2 linked regions of the Maricaulis maris genome follow. The protein of the gene in region 1 interacts with the protein of each later gene in a pairwise test. Links are inferred from orthologs where the notes say so. Each region holds a gene or a part of one and is shown on either strand. Other genes may lie near its edges.

Region 1 (7,840 bases):
GTCGCCCGGACGTCGCGGCGCGACCGAATGGCGCAAGGCTGAGTTTCCCGCCGCCAATGCGCATGCGACAGCGGGCGCCCTGGCCCGTCTGATGACCGTTTATGCCGACCACGGCCGCCTTGACGGCAAACGCTTCATCTCCGAGGCGACGCTGGCAGAGCTGGTCAAGGAACGCGTCAGCGGTCCGGACAAGGTGCTGCCGTTCGATCTGTCCTGGGGGGCGGGGGTGATGCGCAATGTGAAGCCGGGCTTTTATGGTCCGACGCCGGAGACCGTTGGTCATTCCGGCTGGGGCGGCTCCTGCGCCTTTGCCGACCCGGTCCGCGGCCTGACCGGTGCTTATGTGATGAACCGCCAGCACCATTATCTGGCAGGAGATCCACGCCCGGTCCGGATTATCGACGCGGTCTATGGCTGTCTTTGAGTCGGGTCAGGCCTGATCGTCTGCCAGCCACGCCAGCGCTTCCTCGCGATTGGTGAAGACGCGGATTTTCGTTTTCCAGCCTTCCCGGGTCATGGCGGCCCATAATTCCGGGATGATGCGCTTGAGATCACTGGCGCAGACCAGCGCGGTCTTGGGGGCGTGGCCCTTGCGATAGCGCTCATTCCACGTCCGCATGAAGGTCTGGTGCGCGCGCATCGCCTCCGGGGTGAAAGTGTCCAGGGACGATTGCTCGCTGATGACCAACAGCATGTCGAAATCGCCGGCCCAACCCGGCATGCCCGGCAGCTCCGCAATCGCATGCCGCAAATTCAGCATGGTCGTATTCGAGCCGAAATCGAGCTCGGCAATCTTCAGTGCGCTGTGCAGAATCCAGTTCGCCTTGCCCATACGGCCCTCCAGGAGACACGATCAAAGCATAATCATATTCAGGTAGTCATCCGCTACTGAATTCGTCGCCGCCCTTGTCAGGCCGGAAACCGCCTCTGCAGCCAGTCGAGCAGATATCCGTTCAGCTCGGCCGGTGCTTCCCACATCGTCCAGTGGCCGCAGCCATCGATGACGGCGAACTCGACATCCTTGCACAGGGCCGGCATCCAGCCCGTGAGCTTCGGGGGCAGCATGAAGTCCAGCTCGGCTGAAACCATCAGGCAGGGCAACGAAATGCGATGGTCGACGCCGCCCATGCGCTGCCAGTTGGCATCAAAATTCCGGTACAGGTTGATGCCCGGGCCAAAACCGGTCTTGCGGTAGGCCTCGGCATAGACGGCGCGGTCTTCCGGCCTGACGACAATCCGCTCTTCCGGACGGCCCGCGAATTTCTCGAACTGGGCCGGGATATGGGTGATCTCCGGAAAATAGTCGTCCAGCCTGCCTTCGCGCGGCGGCGCCCCGAAAATGAAAGCGAAGAAGGCGTCCTCCTTGCCCTCGAAGCGCTGCTCCGCGTAGCCCGGTTGCTGGAAGCGCAGGATGTAGTGATCCTCGCCACCCAGTTCGCGAAAGGCCTCGGTCGGCGCTTGGGATCCGCGCGGCAGATGGGGGGTATTGACCCCGATCACGCCATCGAACCGGTCAGCGGCCAGCATGGCTGCATGCCACGTAATGATCCCGCCCCAGTCATGCCCGATCCAGACCGCCTTGTCGTGGCCCAGCGTGTCGAGCAGACCAGTCAGGTCGGCGATCATCGTGTCGATGTCATAGGCGTCGATGCCGGTCGGGCAATCGGACCCGCCGAAACCGCGCAGGTCGGGCGCGATCACCCGATAGCCGGCTTCGGCGAGCAGCGCGATCTGATTCTTCCAGGAATAGGCCAGCTCGGGCCAGCCATGGACCAGAAGCAGGGGCTGGCCATCGTCAGGTCCGGCGAGATGGACGGAGAGCTCGATACCATTGGTGGCGATCCGCTGGGGAGCCGGAAAATCGGTCATGGGTCAGGCCTTTCGATCCGAAACGTGGTTGTGGATCAATCGATTGGGTTTCTTCAGCAGGAGAGAGTAGCCACTCCGCCGGGTCAAGGGCGCGCGCGCAATGCCGCGCGGCTCAGCCTGCGTCCTCGACAGCGGCCAGCTTGCGGTCGCGACGCATCTGGCTCCAGGCGAAACAGGCCACGCCGGACCAGATCAGCGCGAAGGTGATCATATGGCCGGTCTCGAAAGTCTCGCCGCTCATGATGCCGATCGCGAACTGGATTGAAGGCGCGGTGAACTGAAGCAGCCCCATGGTCGACAGGCGGAGGCCGCGCACGCCGATGGTGTAGAGCAGCAACGGCACCACGGTGATCAGTCCGGATGCCATCAGCAGGCCGGCCTGCAAAGGCGTCTCGAAGAAGTGACCTCCGCCGCTGGCCTGCAACCAGCCGAGCCCGACGATTGCGAAGGGGAGGATGAAGAGCGTCTCCCACAAAAGGCCGACGCGGCCATCAACCGCGGCGACTTTGCGCAGATAGCCATAGGCCGTGAAGGTTGTCGCCAGCATCAGGGATATCCACGGGACCTGGCCGACGGTGATGATCTGGTTGGCAACGCCGAGCGCCGCCAGGGCGATCGCCGCGATCCGCCACGGCCCTAGCGGTTCGCGGAGGATGATCACGCCGACGGCAACGCTCATCAGCGGGTTGATGTAATAGCCCAGCGAGGCTTGCAGCACGTGGCCGGTATTCACGGCGAACACGAAGCCCCACCAGTTGATCGAGATCAAAACCGATGTGGCGAGCAGGGTCAGCAGGGTGCGCCGGTCGGCGAGCACGCCGAGCGCCGCGCGCAACTTGCCCGACAGGGCGAGCGACGCCATCAGCAGCGGCACAGCCCAGATCACCCGATGAAGAATGATCTCCACCGCGCTGGCGAAGCCCAGGGTCTGGAAATAGAGCGGCGAAATTCCCCAGATCAGATAGCCGGTCATGCCCGCCGCGAGGGCCCGACGCATATCGGTCGTTGTATCGGTGGACATGCGGGCTCCTCGGGCAGTGCGATCCGACGCACATAGGTCGCCCGTCACAAAATGGCGACCCGGATTTTGCGCAAGGCGGGTTTGCGCCGCCCTGCGCAGCCGGATCAATGGCTCAGGAGGCCCTTGTTCAGCAGGCCTTCGGCGATCTGCACGGCGTTCAGGGCGGCGCCCTTGCGCAGATTGTCGGCGACAACCCACATCGCCAGGCCATTCTCGACGGTCGGGTCCTCGCGCACGCGGGAGACAAAGGTGGCGAATTCGCCGACGCACTCGACCGGGGTCACGTAGCCCTCGTCCTCGCGCTTGTCGATGACCATCAGGCCAGGGCTTTCGCGCAGGAGATTGCGGGCCTCATCGGCCGACATCGGCGCGTTCAGCTCGAGATGCGTGGCGATCGAGTGGCCAACAAAGACCGGGACGCGGACACAGGTCGCGAACAGCTTGATCTTGGAGTCGAGGATCTTCTTCGTCTCCATCATCATCTTCCACTCTTCCTTGGTGGAGCCGTCTTCCATGAAGACGTCGATGTGGGGAATGACGTTGAAGGCAATCTGCTTGGTGAAGGCCTCGGGGTTCACCGAGTCATTGACGTAGATGCCCTTGGTCTGGACCCAGAGTTCGTCCATTGCGGCCTGACCGGCACCCGACACGGCCTGGTAGGTGGCGCAGTTGACACGCTTGATGCCGACCCGGTCATGGATCGGCTTGAGCGCCACGACCAGCTGGATGGTCGAGCAATTCGGATTGGCGACAATGCCCTTCTTCTTCACGCCGTCGAGCGCGTCGAGATTGACCTCCGGCACGACCAGCGGGACGTCCGGATCCATACGCCAGGCCGAGGAATTGTCGACGACGATGGCGCCGGCCTTGGTAATCTTCGGCGTCCACTCCCTGGACACGTCACCCCCGGCGGACATCAGCACAAGATCGACGCTGGAGAAGTCGAACGTCTCGGCATTCTTGCAGCGCAAGGTGGTGTCGCCATAGGACAGTTCGACGCCCATCGACTTGCGGCTGGCAAGCGCATGGACTTCCTCGGCCGGGAAGAGGCGTTCCGCGAGAATGGTGAGCATTTCCTTGCCCACCGCTCCGGTTGCTCCGAACACTGCAACTTTGACGCCCATTGCCACTTCACCTTTCAAAGACCCGGGAGAAGCCCCCCATTCAGTGTCGCAGCACATAAACCCGCATGCAGGGGCTGGCTAGGATGATTTTGCGGTATGGCGGCCGGAACGCCCGCGGATGGGGTCAAAACAGCCCTGAGCCGCGCCATTTCCCCGGCGGCTGGATCAGTCGCGGGGCGGTCGCTTCATGCGGGCCCAGATGCGCCAGGCGATCAGGCCGACGGTCAGGATCACGATGAGGTCCAGCGCGTTGATACCGAGGAAGAGTGGGGTGATCAGCCGCTGCATCACGCCCCACGGCCCGTCATAGATCGTCTCGCCCTGACGCCAGAAACCCACATAGACCGCTGCCGCGACCACCAGCGCCACCCCGAAGAAGGCCAGCCGGATCATGCCGGCCGGATTGAAGCCGCGACCGGCTTCGGCCTGGCGGTCCCGGTTGCGGCGGGTGCGCTCAAGAAAGCGGCGGCGGGTCATGGTGTGTCCTCGGCCTGTGGCGAGACATCGCTATTGGTTTCGCGAAAAATGTCGAGGGCATCACCGATGTCGACGTCCTGGTCTGCACAGGCGGCGACCGGCTCGCGGAAATTGGCCTGCGAGTGGTTGCTCCAGCAGGCGCCGTTGATGGAGCAATAGCAGAGCTCGATCTGAATATCCCGCAAAGCCGCCTCCATGCCGAGGCCGACATTCTCGCCGCGAATCTCAAAGGAGGTCAGCTCCTCACCGACCGCGAGCACCGAGCCGGGCGCTGACGCGGTAGTCACCGAGTAATTGCCGCCCCGCCCATCAGCGAATTGCGGCAGCTCAAGCGGATGACGGATTTCGACTCCGTTATGGAGGACGCGGAATTCATGGATCAGCGCCGGGCCAAGCCCCTTGTTGGCGAGCGTCAGGCTGGCCGAATTGGCATTCAGCGAAAAAGACGTGTCGACATAGGGCCAGACCGATGTGTCGAGCTGCCGATCAGAGGACCGAAGTTCCAGGAATGCAAACAACAGTGCGATGGCCGACATCGCAACAGCGCCGAGAGAGAGGATGTACTGGTTCCGGTCATGAACGGTCATTTGCAAAGGTCTCCCACGCTTGATTATGCAGCCCCGACTGGAAAGCGCCACTGGAGTTTCATTTGCCTTGAGCCCGATTTCGTGCGCATAAAACCCCGGACGGGCGGCCGAACTGGCCGGACGGAATACTGATCGCCTACCCGATGCCTGTTCATGGTCTTCCATGACAGGGTCCCATCGGACCCATAGACTTCAGCCTTCCCCGACTTTCTACGTCCGTAATATCGGTGTCAGGACGCTGGCACGGCTTCAATTTTATGTCCGGACGCGGGGCATGCATACTGGGAAGGTTCCCTCTAATGGCTACAGGTGTCGTTAAATTCTTCAACCAAAGCAAAGGCTTTGGCTTCATCACCCCGGACGAGGGCGGCGATGACGTCTTCGTGCACATCTCTGCCGTCCAGGCCTCTGGTCTGCCGGGTCTGAGCGATGGCCAGAAAGTCTCCTTCGAAACCGAGCCGGATCGTCGCGGCAAGGGTCCGAAGGCGGTTGACCTGCAGCTTGCCGACTAAGGCAGTTCAGGGATCGCAAGATCTAGAAGGCGGCGCGGAGCGAAAGCTCCGCGCCGTTTTTCTTTGGGCAGCCGTCTTTCCTTTTGCCCCTGTCTGTTCGCGCCGGTCAGGCTTGACACACTAGTCCCCGCTCATCTCCGAGCGAACCCGCAGGGCGGTGGCCGGGAAGTCGGCAAACACGCCATCCACACCGAGGGCGTAAACCTGCCGCAGCTCGGTCTCGACATCGACGCCCTCTGCGACCGGGACATCGTCACGGAAGGTCCAGGGGTGGACGGCGAGGCCGAGGGCGTGAGCCGCGGCGACAAAGCCGGTGTCCCCGCCATCGGGGGTGATGATCAGCGACTTGCTCGGACCGACCCCGTCGGCAAACCCGGCCGCATCGGCGAGCGCCACGGTGGGGGTGAGCGGGTCCGCGGTCGGATCCAGCTCGATCATCGGGAAGACCAGCATCAGCAGCGGGGTCTCGACCTCACCATCCAGCCGGGCGAGAAATTCCGGTTCGAAACACTGGATCGATGTTGAGGCATCAGCGCCATCAAGATCACGCTCGCGCAGGATGCGGACGAGTTCAGGCAGGGGGTCGAGGCCGATCGCGGCGAAATGACCCGGCACTTTGACTTCCGGTTCGGTTCGCACGCCGTGGGCAGCGGCCAGGTCCAGCACCTCTTCAAAGGTCGGAATCAGGAACTGATCATTGAAGCTCTGGTCACGTTGCGGCCAGGGCTGGCGAGCGCGAAGGGTGCGGATTTCCTCGAAGGTGAAGTCCTCCACCCACCAGTCGGTTTGATCGCCCTGGGTGCGCCGTCGGTCGGCGAATTCGGGGTGGTCCGCGACATCGGTCGTTGTCGAGAGATAATGATCGTGGCGGACCACGAGCACGCCGTCGGACGTCATGACCAGATCGGGCTCGATCACATCAGCGCCCTGTTCGATCGCCAGCGTGTAGCCTTCAAGGGTGTGTTCCGGGCGCTCACCGCTGGCACCACGATGCGCGATCACCAGCGGGGCTTGGCCGTTCAACGTCGTCCAGACGTGTGGCATTTGCGCGTCCTCGGCTGGTGTACAGGCCGCTAGGCCCGCCAGAATCCCAATGCCCATAAAGATTTGTCGCATGGCCCCCTCCCGGTTTCGGCTTTGATACACTAGCCTGTGCCGGTATCGCACGGGAGTGACAAATGCGCGACAGGACCCGGTTTGACGAGTTGGCCGATGCGGCCGAGCGCTATGGCGTTTGCTCCCTGGATAATTATGCGGTGATCCGCTCCGTGGCGGAGAACATCTCCACAGGGTTTTGCCGCTTCCTCGGGGCCGAGGACGGTATCTGCGTGTACCTGGTGCCGCCCGAGGGGGAATGGACGCCGCAGCCCTACCAGTCCGGAGCCTTCTCGGTTTCCGGGGCCGGCTTTCTGCCGCTTGGGGCTATCGGCTTCGGGCTTGCGGTAAAGGTGTCGCGAACCGGCGACTGGACCCGCCTCGTGCTGAGCTGCGCCAAGAAGGGTCATCATGTCGAGATTTCGATCATGAACGGCCCGGTCTTTGATCTCGAACTGCCGGTCGAGGACGCCGACCTCACGACCGTGTTCGAGCGTCTGCATACCCACCTGATCGCCTGGTTCAGCGATCAGGCGGATCTGTATGAGAATGGCGATTATGGCGGGCGTATGATCGGCTTCGAACTGGTGCATGCCGAGCCGGGTGCCGGGCCAGGGGCGGGCTAGACGAGGAAGCCGCTGACAAGGCCCGCGACTCGCGCGCCGCCCTGGCCTAAAAGGCCCGAGCCGATCATGCCGGCCCCGCCGACCAGGCTGATCAAAAGGCTGGTCAAGAGCCGGCGCCGGATCACGAAGCGGGCCACCAGGCCTGCGAGCGAGACGGCCTTGTCGGTCCCCAGGACAGCCACGGGGCCGCCGATGGCCAGGGCCGCGAGGAATGATGTCAGGGCCAGTTGGGCCTCGTGCGGCAGGGTTTCCATTTCAGCCTCTCCGGGTGTGCCGCCCGCGGGGCGACGAATGCAACGAAACGCGCTAACACGATCACCATGATAGAGACCGGACCTGACCTCACCCTGACCATCGCGCTCATCGCCGGTTCAGGAGTCGCCGCCCAATGGCTCGCCTGGCGCCTGCGCTGGCCGTCCATCGTCTTGATGATGGGCGCGGGCCTGATCCTTGGACCGATCTGGGCCTTTGTCGCCGGCACGCCCCTCGTTCACCCCTCTGCGGTCTTTGGTGATTATCTGCGCCCGAT
Region 2 (3,515 bases), 2.4 Mb from region 1 along the record:
GCCCGGAGGGGGCGAGCCTTCTGCTGGTCGCCGGCAAGCCGATCAATGAACCGGTCGCGCGCTATGGCCCCTTCGTCATGAATACCGAAGCCGAGCTGCACCAGGCGGTTCGCGACTTCCAGGCCGGCAAATTCTGAGATCCCTCCCCCCGGACCTGTCCGGCCCCGGTGCCGGGCAGGTCTACCCCCTCGTTTCCCGACTACCCCCAGACATGACTGGAGTGACCCATGGGCCTGCTCGTTGACGGCAAGTGGCATGACAAATGGTATGATACCGCCAAATCGGAAGGCCGCTTCGAGCGCTCGGTCGCCCAGCTTCGCAACTGGATAACCCCCGATGGCAGCGCCGGACCAACCGGTCGCGCCGGCTTCAAGGCCGAGCCGGGCCGCTATCACCTCTACGTCTCCTACGCCTGCCCCTGGGCCCACCGCACGCTGATCTATCGGGCCCTGAAGGGTCTCGAGGACATGATCCCGGTCTCGGCGGTGCACTGGTACATGGCCGAAAACGGCTGGACCTTTGATGCGGACGAAGACGGTCTGGTCGGCGACCACCTCTTCGCCAAGGACTTCATGTACCAGGTCTACCTGCAGTCCGAGCCGGACTATTCCGGCCGCGTCACGGTGCCGGTCCTGTGGGACACGCAGACCGGACGCATCGTCTCGAACGAAAGCTCGGAAATCATCCGCATGTTCAATTCCGCCTTTGACGGGATTGGTGCCACGCCGGGTGATTACTACCCCGAGGACAAGCGAGCCGAGATCGATGCCCTGAATGCGCGCATCTATGACACCGTCAATAACGGCGTCTATCTGTCAGGCTTCGCGACCAGCCAGGCCGCCTATGAAGAGGCCGTATTCCCGCTGTTCGAGACGCTCGATCACCTGGAAACCCTTCTCGCCAGCCAGCGCTATCTGACCGGCGACACGCCGACCGAGGCCGACTGGCGCCTGCTGCCGACGCTGCTGCGCTTCGACCTCGTCTATCACGGGCACTTCAAGTGCAATCTGCGGCGACTGGTCGATTACCCGAACCTGTGGGCCTACACGCGCGATCTCTACCAGCAGCCCGGCATCGCCGGGACGTGCAATTTCGAGCATGCCCAGAAGCATTATTACGCCAGCCACGACATGATCAATCCGACCCGGATCGTACCGGCCGGACCGATGGTCAATTTCGCGGAACCGCACGGGCGGGGCTAGGCCGGAGGCAAGGCGAGGCCAGCGACCGGGGAGCGTCAGGCCGCGTCGCGGTCCTTGCCCTTCTCGATCTTCTTGACCTTCTGGACCGCACGGGTGCGCTTCAGACGGGACAGGTAGTCGATAAAGAGCACGCCTTCGAGATGGTCCATCTCGTGCTGGATGCAGACGGCGAACATGCCCTCGGCGATCTCATCCTGCGGGTTGCCGTCATAATCGAGATACTGGATGCGGATCCGATCCGGGCGCTCGACCTCGTCATAGACGGTCGGCACCGACAGGCAGCCCTCTTCATAGGGCTTGAGCGTGTCGGACGGGTCCGACAGCACCGGATTGACGAAATAGCGCGGCTGCGGATCCTCGTCGCGACCGGCCAGATCCATCACGATGATGCGTTTGGGCACGCCGACCTGGATCGCAGCCAGACCGATCCCGTCGGCGGCATACATGGTCTGCAGCATGTCATCCATCAGCTCGCGGAGCGCGTCATCAACCTGATCAACAGGTTGGGACACTTCCTTGAGCATCGGGTGCGGAACGGTGAGGATATCTCGAATAGCCATGACGCCTAGATAATGGCACTGGCTTAAAGGATCAAGAATCGACCGCTTCCGGCGCTGTCAGAGCAGGCTTGGGCGTGGTGTCCGCGCCACCGGTCTCGGCGCTCTCGTCGGCACCGGCCGCATCGAGATACTCCGACGGCAGCGATTTGCGGGCATTGGCGCCGAGCGATTTGAGCATTTCGGTCTGGCGCACCAGATTGCCGCGACCCTCGACCAGCTTGCCCTTGGCCGCGCTCCAGGCGTCCTTGGCGCTGTCGATGCGCTTGCCGACGGTATCGATGTCGGAAACGAACCCCTCGAACTTGTCGTAGAGCGCCCCGGCGCGATCGGCGATCTCGATCGCGTGACGGTTCTGGCGGTCGATCGTCCACAGGTTTCCCACCGTCCGCATCGCCATCATCAGCGTCGTCGGCGTGGCAATCATGACATTGCGGTCCCAGGCATAGCTGGACAGTTCCGGATCGTTCTGCAGGGCCAGCGAGGCCGCGCCCTCGAGCGGAATGAACATCAGGGTGAAATCGACGCCCTCATAAAGCTTGGCGTAATCCTTGTCGCCGAGCGCCTTGATGTGCGCCTTGACCGAGGCCAGGTGCTGTTTTAGCGCCGCATTGCGGGTCTCGTCGTCGTCGGCATTCACGCAGCGCTCGAAGGCTGTCAGCGAGACCTTGGAATCGATCACCAGACGATGGCCGCCCGGCATCTCGACGATCACGTCGGGACGCAGCAGGGCGCCCTCGGCATTGCGCTCGGTCGACTGGGTGAAGAAATGCTCATTGTCGCGCAGACCCGCCCGTTCAAGGATCGAGGCCAGCACCATCTCACCCCAGTCACCCTGGACCTTGGACGAGGAACGCAGGGCATTGGCGAGGTTCTGGGCGTCCTCGGACATGCGCGAGGCGTCCTTGCGCACCGTCTCCATCAATTGCTTGATCTCGCCGGCATGCCCATGACGCTCCTTGGCGTCGGTCTCGACCTTGGTGCGGAACTCGGTGAGCTGTTCGCGCAGCGGCTTCAGCAGGGTCTGCAGGTTTTCCGTACTCTGCTTGTTGAGTTCGGCACCGGAGGCCTTGAGAATTTCGTTCGCGGTGAGCTTGAACTGCTCGCTCAGACGCTCACGCGCCTTTTCAAGCTCGGCCAGTTTCTCGCCGTGATGACGCTGAGCAGCGTCATGCTCGGTCTTGAGCGCTTCATGGCGGGCATTGAGCGTATTGCGCTCGGCGGTCACGGTCTCCAGCGTCGCGCGCAGGCGATCGCGCTCCTCGACCACGCCGTCGAGCCGCGCCGCGGCCTCACGGGCTGAGGCGAGATCGAGCGCGGTGGCTTCCTGGCGACGGCGCCAGTCATCACGTTCCTCGCGCAGCCGATCCAGCTCCGAGGTATCGACCGGACCCGTTTCAGCCGGCTTGCGGACAAGCAGGACAACAAGGACGACCAGCACGACAGCGACGCTGCCGAGAATGAGCCAGGTCTCGAGAGAAATATCGGTGAGGGTCACGGTCGGTTTCACTTTCCTGCTTGCGGGCATTCTGGATGAGTCGGAGGAAGCGGACCAGCAATCAGCCCTCATCCGCGCCCACCCTGCCCGATGCCCGCGACAAAACCTGTCACCCAACCCCGGCTTGTGCCCTGGCACCCGGCACGCGGCTTGCTTGACGACCGTCAGGGAAACGCGGGAGAGACAAGGTGCAGACGAAAATCGTCTCAATCGAGGACATTTCAGCCAGCCAGGTCGTGCAGTGGAACAAGTGGGCGT

Evidence for each region. The genes of interacting proteins can lie anywhere in the genome.
Region 2: the proteins of AAA969_RS14000 (region 1) and def interact in binary tests that used the Escherichia coli proteins (3 or more experiments, as listed by UniProt). The link is inferred for Maricaulis maris from one-to-one orthologs.

Annotation. Positions count from the first base shown.
Region 1 is NZ_AP027270.1:2,936,134-2,943,973, reverse strand. What follows is about bases 2,005-4,980. They hold AAA969_RS14000 (aspartate-semialdehyde dehydrogenase), read right to left. Parts: upstream 4,015-4,980; coding sequence 2,995-4,014; downstream 2,005-2,994. Other genes in these bases: AAA969_RS13990 (hypothetical protein), read right to left, coding at 4,488-4,980; AAA969_RS13995 (hypothetical protein), read right to left, coding at 4,180-4,491; rarD (EamA family transporter RarD), read right to left, coding at 2,005-2,890. In the rest of the region: AAA969_RS14020 (serine hydrolase domain-containing protein), read left to right, coding at 1-424; AAA969_RS14015 (STAS/SEC14 domain-containing protein), read right to left, coding at 431-832; AAA969_RS14010 (alpha/beta fold hydrolase), read right to left, coding at 910-1,869; more of rarD, read right to left, coding at 1,982-2,004; more of AAA969_RS13990, read right to left, coding at 4,981-5,078; AAA969_RS13985 (cold-shock protein), read left to right, coding at 5,378-5,590; AAA969_RS13980 (glycerophosphodiester phosphodiesterase family protein), read right to left, coding at 5,711-6,706; AAA969_RS13975 (hypothetical protein), read left to right, coding at 6,769-7,311; AAA969_RS13970 (hypothetical protein), read right to left, coding at 7,308-7,565; AAA969_RS13965 (sodium:proton antiporter), read left to right, coding at 7,632-7,840.
Region 2 is NZ_AP027270.1:502,925-506,439, reverse strand. What follows is about bases 1-2,823. They hold def (peptide deformylase), read right to left. Parts: upstream 1,763-2,823; coding sequence 1,238-1,762; downstream 1-1,237. Other genes in these bases: rmuC (DNA recombination protein RmuC), read right to left, coding at 1,794-2,823; AAA969_RS02185 (glutathione S-transferase family protein), read left to right, coding at 228-1,202; AAA969_RS02190 (pirin family protein), read left to right, coding at 1-137. In the rest of the region: more of rmuC, read right to left, coding at 2,824-3,257; AAA969_RS02170 (GNAT family N-acetyltransferase), read left to right, coding at 3,446-3,515. UniProt on the Escherichia coli protein: Removes the formyl group from the N-terminal Met of newly synthesized proteins. Requires at least a dipeptide for an efficient rate of reaction. N-terminal L-methionine is a prerequisite for activity but the enzyme has broad specificity at other positions.